DNA from 2 places in the Micrococcus flavus genome. Region 2 is predicted to be linked to the other one. Evidence: predicted binding sites of a transcription regulator. Region 2 holds the regulator's gene; the other holds the start of a gene.

Region 1 (3,403 bases), 350 kb from region 2:
CGCCCGTCCCTCCCATGCGGGCGGTCCCCGTCGCGGCCACTCCGCGAGCGCGGCCATGCCGCTCGCCTTCGGCCCGTCCCGCCGCATGAGGATCGTGCAGTTCAACGACACCCAGGGTGGCGCCGACTCGGACCGCCGCACCCTCGAGTTCATGGGCAAGGTCCTGGACCGGGAGCGGCCCGACTTCGCCCTCATCAACGGCGACGTGATCGACGGCTCGCCGAAGACTGACCTCGAGGTCAAGCAGGCGTACAACAACTTCGTTTCCCCCATGGAGTCGCGCGGCGTCAAGTGGGCCATCACCTTCGGCAACCATGACGAGGACTCGGTGGAGGGGCACGGCACCACCATGACGGAGTCCCGCATCCTCGACTTCGTGCGCCAGTACAAGCACAACCTCAACCCGGCGCCGGTCCCGGGCGTCCCCGGTCACAGCAACGCGCAGATCCTGGTGCGCGGCTCCCGCGGCGCCGCCCCGGCGTTCGCGATCTGGCTGCTGGACTCCGGCCGGTACGCCACCGAGGCGGACACCCATGGCCAGTCCACGGGCGGCTTCAAGTCCTACGACTGGATCCGCCCCCAGCAGGTCCGCTGGTACGAGGAGACGTCCGAGGCCACCGCGTCCCGGTTCGGCAAGCAGAACCCCGGCCTCATGTTCTTCCACATCCCCACGCACGAGCACGCCCAGCTGTGGCATGCCGCGCAGAGCGTCGAGGAGGCCTCGGACCACGCCTCGGCCGTGGCCCGCTTCGGGATCGAGGGCGTGAAGCACGAGGACGTGTACATGGGCCTCGTGAACTCCGGCATCTACGCCTCCGTGAAGGAGCGCGGCGAGGTCAAGGGCATCTACTGCGGCCATGACCACATCAACACCTACAAGGGGAACTTCTTCGGCATCGAGCTCGGCTACGCCCCCGGCACCGGGTTCGACACGTACGGCCTCAACGACGGCACGTGGGACCAGCACACCCTCCGCGGCGCGCGCGTGTTCGAGCTCGACGAGCGCAACACGGCCGTCTACGCCGGCGGCACCCGCGTGGTGTGGGCGCGCGACCTCGGGATCGACATGGACTCGGCCGGCCAGCCCCTCGCCGAGCCCGTGCCGTTCCCGGCCTACGTGAAGGCCTGAGCCCCGGTCCCGCCGCCCACGACGACGGCGCCCGCCGGCCGCCCGCCGTCCTCCGTCCGCCCCCGCGCCCGCTCGGCGCGGGGGCGGGCCCGCTCCCGGCCTTAACGTGTCCGCCCCGCTTCATACGTTGAGAGCATCGCATTCGAACATGTGTTCGAGTATGATGGGTGTGCGGCATCCGAGGACCTCGAGCCCTCCTGCTTCCCCGCATTCTTCCCCCGCCCGGATCTTCCCGCCGGGTGGCCGCACCCCGAGGCCTGCCGGCAGTCCGCCGGCGGGCTCCGACCGTGAGCCATCCAGGGAGAGAGCATGGGGACCTTCACGCAGTCCGTCGCCGTGGAGTGCGCGCAGGACGGGGCACCCGCCCGCCTGCGCTGGGAGGGCCGGGAGTACGTCCTGGCCGAGCGACCGCTGCGCTGGTTCGAGCGCCGGCGCTGGTGGGCCGAGGAGGTCCGCGCCGAGAAGGGCCGCGGACCCGGTCTCGTGGACCACGAGATCTGGCGGCTCCAGGTGAGCCTGGCCCGGGCCGCGCACGCCCCCGTGCGGACCCTGGACCTCGCCCATCACCTCGACTCGGGACGCTGGCGGCTCGTGCGCGTGCACGAGCCCGCCGCGGCGGGGACCCTGCGGCGCACGGCATGAGCGCCTTCCCGCACCTGCACGTGGTCTCCGCCTTCAGCGCCCACTACGGAGTGAGCTGGCCCGCGGACCTCGCCGCCGCCGCCGCGGCCGCGGGCATGGACCTGCTCGCCTGCACGGACCGGGACGGCCTCTACGGCACCGCCAAGCACGTGGCCGCGTGCCTGCGCCACGGGATCACCCCGATCGTGGGCGTGGACCTCGCCGTGCGCTGGGCCGAGGACGAGCCCGCCGGGCGGGTGGTGGTCCTGGCCCGGGGCGGCCGGCAGGGCACCGGGTACCGCGCCCTGTGCCGCGTGGTGTCCGCCGCCCATGCCCGCACCACCGGGGGATCCGCCAGCGGCGAGCCGTGGGCATCGGTGGCCGAGCTCGCCGCCGCGGCGACCGGGCCCGTGCCCCACGCGGCCGACCCCTCCCGCCCCGCCACGCCCGAGCTGGCCGTGCTCCTGGGCCCCGACTCGGACGTGGGCCGCCACCTGGCCCACCGTCGCACCGCCGCCGGGGCCGCCGCGCTGCGCCGCTGGCGCTCCGCCCTGCCCGCCGGGACGCCGCACGTGGAGGTCGTCAGCCACCTCTCCGCCCCCGGCCAGCGCCTGGACACCGGCCACGCCGTGAAGATGCTGCGCGCCGCCCGCGCCGCCCGCGTCCCCGCCGTGCTCGCCAATGCGGTCCGCTACGCCGCCCCGGACGGCGCCGCCACCGCGGACGTCCTGGACGCCGTCCGCGCCCTGTCCTCCCTGGACGCCGTCCACGACCTCCAGCCCAACGGCCAGGGCTGGCTGAAGCCCACCGAGGCCATGCACCGGATCGCCCGGGAGGTGGCCGATGCCGCGGACGAGCGCCCCGGACCGCTCCTGGCCGCCACCCGCGCCCTCGCCGAGGCCTGCGCCGTCGACCCCGAGGCCGACCTCGGGTGGGGCGTGCCGCGCGTGCCCGAGGCCGCCGTCGTCGGCATCGAGGGGGACCCGGACGCGGTGCTGCGCCGCCGCACCCTCGAGGGCCTCGCCGCCCGCTACCCCGCGCTGCACACCGGGGCCGGCCGGTTCGGGACCAGCCGCGCCGCCCGGGACCTCGAGGACCGCGCCGAGCACGAGCTCGGCATCATCACCCGCCTGGGCTTCGCCGGGTACTTCCTCACCGTCGCCGCCGTCGTGGACCTCATCGAGGGCATGGGTGTGCGCGTGGCCGCCCGCGGCTCCGGCGCATCCTCCCTCGTCAACCACGCCCTGCGGATCTCCCACGTGGACCCCATGGCCAACGGCCTGATCATGGAGCGCTTCCTCTCGGACGACCGCTCCACCCTCCCGGACATCGACATCGACGTGGAGTCCGCCCGCCGGCACGAGATCTACCACGCCGTCGTCGCCCGCTTCGGGCCCGAGCGCACCACCCTGATGAGCATGCAGAACGCCTACCGCGCCCGCGGCGCCGTCCGCGACGCCGGCCTGGCCCTCGGCATGGACGAGCACGAGGTGGACGGGATCGCCAAGCAGCTCTGGCGCTTCTCCGCCTCCGACTTCCGCGGCGCCCTCACCCGCATGCCCGAGCTCTCCGACCTCGCCGGGCGCATCGACTCGGGCCGCCGCGAGGGGCGCCACCAGCTCGACCTGCTCGTCGACCTCACCGAGCGACTGG
Region 2 (3,403 bases):
TGGCCTGCGTGATGGCGGACAGGTGGTACGGGAGCCGCACCAGCCGCAGGGCGTCCGTCACGGCGGGGTCCGCCGCGAGGTAGCCGAGCCGTGCGCCGGCCAGCGCGAACGCCTTCGACATGGTCCGGGTGACGATCAGCCGCTCGCGGCCGGGCAGCAGGGTGAGGGCGGACGCCGTGCCCTCGAGGGCGAACTCGGCGTAGGCCTCGTCCACCACCACCATGGCACCGTGGCCGCCCTCGGCCTCGTTCCGGGCCTGCGCCGCGTACACGGCCTCGATGGTCTCGAGCCCGAGGGCGGTGCCGGTGGGGTTGTTGGGCGAGGCCAGGAAGACCACGTGGGGGCGGTGGCGGCGGACCTGCTCCGCGGCGTGGTCGGCGGAGAGGGTGTGGTCCGGGGCGCGGCCGCCGTCCACGAAGGCGGTGTCCGTGCCGGCCGCCAGGAGGGGGTACATGGAGTACGAGGGCAGGAAGCTCAGGAGGGTGCGGCCCGGCCCGGCGAACGCCTGCAGGATCTGCTGGAGCACCTCGTTCGAGCCGTTGCCGGCCCAGACCTGGTCCGGAGTGATGCCGTGGCCGAGGTAGACGGCCAGCCGCTCCCGCAGCGCGGTGAACTCCCGGTCCGGATAGCGGTTGAGCCCCCCGGCGACCGTCGCGACCCGTGCGGTGATGGCCTCGGCCACCTGCGGCGGGACCGGATGCGTGTTCTCGTTGGTGTTGAGCATGTACGGCACGTCCAGCTGGGGGGCGCCGTACGGGCTCTGGCCGCGGAGGGACTCACGCAGGGGCAGGGAGCTCAGGTCGGTCATGGCGCCCATCCTAGGAACGGGCCGGGCCGGCTTCCCCCATGCGACGGAACGGGACCCTGCCGGGGACCGGTCAGCGGACCGGGGGCAGGTAGAGCTCCTGGCCGAGCTCGAGCTCGCCCCCCTCGAGGGCGTTGAGCTCACCGATGCGCTCCATGGTGACGTAGGGGTCCACCCCCGGGGCGGCGTCCCGGGCGATGGACCACAGGCTGTCCCCGGGCATCACGGTCACCGTGACCAGGTCCTCGGAGGCGACGTCCGCCGAGACGGCCGGCGGAGACAGCATCACTCCGGCGAAGAACGCCGCCGTGGCGGTCAGGGCCGCCACCGACAGCATGAGGGGCAGCCCGCGGAACAGGAGACGGCCGCGGCGCGTCAGGCGCAGGGGGGCCGACGGGCGCGCCGGAGCGTGGCCGGAGCGGGACCGCCCGAGGAGCCGGGGGGTCCGGGAGAGTGCAGTGGTGACGGGGGTCATGAGCTGTCTGCCTTCCTCCCGCCGCTGCGGGTGTTCGAACATCTGTTCGAGTTCGTTCGAACCCATTTCTAGCACATCGGTTCGAGACTCGCCCAGGAGGGATCGAACATATCTTTGAAGAGCGGTTCGGGGTCCACTAGGGTCGCTCTCACCAGCACATTTCCTGGGGCTGCACCCATGGCACCACCGGAGCCGGACACGTTAAGCCCCCGCCTTCCGAGAGAACGGACCGTCCGCATGGCCTCCTCCGATCAGACCCCGTCCGCCGCCGTGCAGCCCCTGACGGACCGGCAGCGCAGGATCGTGCGCACGATCCAGGAGGCCATCGCGGAGCAGGGCTACCCGCCGTCGATGCGGGAGATCGGCGATGCGGCGGGCCTGGCGTCCCTCTCCTCCGTGACCCATCAGCTGGGCCAGCTGGAGCGCTTCGGCTACCTGCGCCGGGACCCGGGCAGGCCGCGCGCCCTCGAGGTCCTCCTCGACCCGGACGGACGTCCCGCGGGAGAGGCGCCGGTCGCGGCCCCCGTGCCGCTGGTCCCGGCCCGGCACACCGGAGCCGCGGGCGGCGAGTCGGTGGACGTGCCGTGGGTCGGGCGGATCGCGGCCGGCGGGCCGATCCTCGCGGACCAGCAGGTGGAGGAGGTCATGGCCGTCCCGCGCCGGCTGACCGGCGAGGGGGAGCTGTTCATGCTCCGCGTCTCCGGCGACTCCATGGTCGACGCCGCCATCTGTGACGGGGACTGGGTGGTGGTCCGCCGCCAGGACACCGCGGACAACGGTGACATCGTGGCGGCCCTCCTGGACGACGAGTCCACGGTCAAGACGTTCCGCCAGCGCGACGGCCACACCTGGCTGCTGCCGCAGAACACGGCCTACGAGCCGATCCTCGGTGACCACGCGAAGATCATGGGCCGCGTGGTCACCGTGCTCCGCGCGCTCTGAGTCAGGCCTCCTCGGCCAGACGCGCCAGCACGCCGCGGACCACGGCGCGGTCCGTGGTCCGCCAGAAGTCCGGCAGGGCGCTCGTGATGTACCCGCCGTAGCGCTCGGTGGCCAGGCGGGGATCGAGCACGGCCACCACTCCGCGGTCCCCCTGCGCCCGCACCAGACGGCCGGCGCCCTGCGCCATGCGCACGGCCGCGTGGGTGGCGGAGACCCGCATGAAGCCGTTCCCGCCGTGGCGGGCCACGTCCCGGGTGCGGGCCTGGGAGAGGGGATCGTCCGGCCGGGGGAACGGGATGCGGTCGATCACCACGAGCCGCAAGGACGGCCCCGGCACGTCCACGCCCTGCCATAGGCTCATGGTGCCGAACAGGGAGGTGTCCGGCTCCTCCGCGAACTGGCGGACCAGGGCGGAGAGCGTCGCGTCCCCCTGGCACAGCACGGTGCTCCTCTTCCCCAGGCGACGGCGCATCTCGGCCGCCGCGTCCTCGGCGGCGCGGCGGGAGGAGAACAGGCCGAGCGCTCCGCCGTTCGAGGCACGCAGCAGCGCCTCGAGCTCGTCGAGGGACTCCGGGGACGCGGTGCGCCCCGGCTTGGGCAGGTGCCGGGCCACGTAGAGGACGCCCTGGCGGGGGTAGTCGAAGGGCGAGCCGACGTCGAGCGCGGTGTACTTCGGCGCGTCGGGGCCGGCCAGGCCCACGTCCCCGGCCACCGAGTCGAACCGGCGGGCCCCCTGCCCCACCGTGAGGGTGGCGGAGGTGAGCACGGTGGTGGCCTTCCCGAAGAGGCCCTCGCGGAGCTTGCCCGCCACGGAGATCGGGGCCACGTAGAGCTGCGGGGGGTCGGCCTCGTCCCCGGGCTGCCAGCCCACGCCGGGCTCGAAGTGTCCCGGACGGGTGGCCCACAGGACCTCCGGGAAGTCGGCCTCGGGATGCGCCGCGAGCATCCGCTCGGTGACCTCGACGACCTCGAGCAGGCGCGAGCGGGCCATCTGCCGGCCGCCGTCGGCCTCGCCTTCCGTGTCCTTGCCGAGGTCGGAGAAGCACTGCCGCGCCGCGCTCAGCACGGCGGTCAGCGCCCGCTCCTGCGCGTCGTCCGGTCCGCCCTGGATCAGCCCGGAGGGGACCCCCTCGAAGGCGCGGTCCACCCCCGCCGCGGCCTGCACGAGGTCCTCCACGGCC

What was found. The regulator LexA, encoded in region 2, represses DNA repair genes until DNA is damaged. The targets are predictions, from matches to a motif close to TCGAACANNTGTTCGA.
Region 1: the regulator LexA is predicted to act here: its motif matches at 1,272-1,287, upstream of BJ976_RS05735 (DUF6504 family protein).

What each region holds. Positions count from the first base shown of each region.
Region 1 covers NZ_JACHMC010000001.1:1,241,583-1,244,985, reverse strand. The annotation lists gene BJ976_RS05740 (metallophosphoesterase family protein) at 1-1,129, shown strand, start outside; gene BJ976_RS05735 (DUF6504 family protein) at 1,439-1,771, shown strand; gene BJ976_RS05730 (DNA polymerase III subunit alpha) at 1,768-3,403, shown strand, end outside.
Region 2 covers NZ_JACHMC010000001.1:1,592,565-1,595,967, forward strand. The annotation lists gene BJ976_RS07395 (histidinol-phosphate transaminase) at 1-808, opposite strand, end outside; gene BJ976_RS07400 (LysM peptidoglycan-binding domain-containing protein) at 879-1,280, opposite strand; gene lexA (transcriptional repressor LexA) at 1,518-2,222, shown strand; gene BJ976_RS07410 (ATP-dependent DNA helicase) at 2,224-3,403, opposite strand, start outside.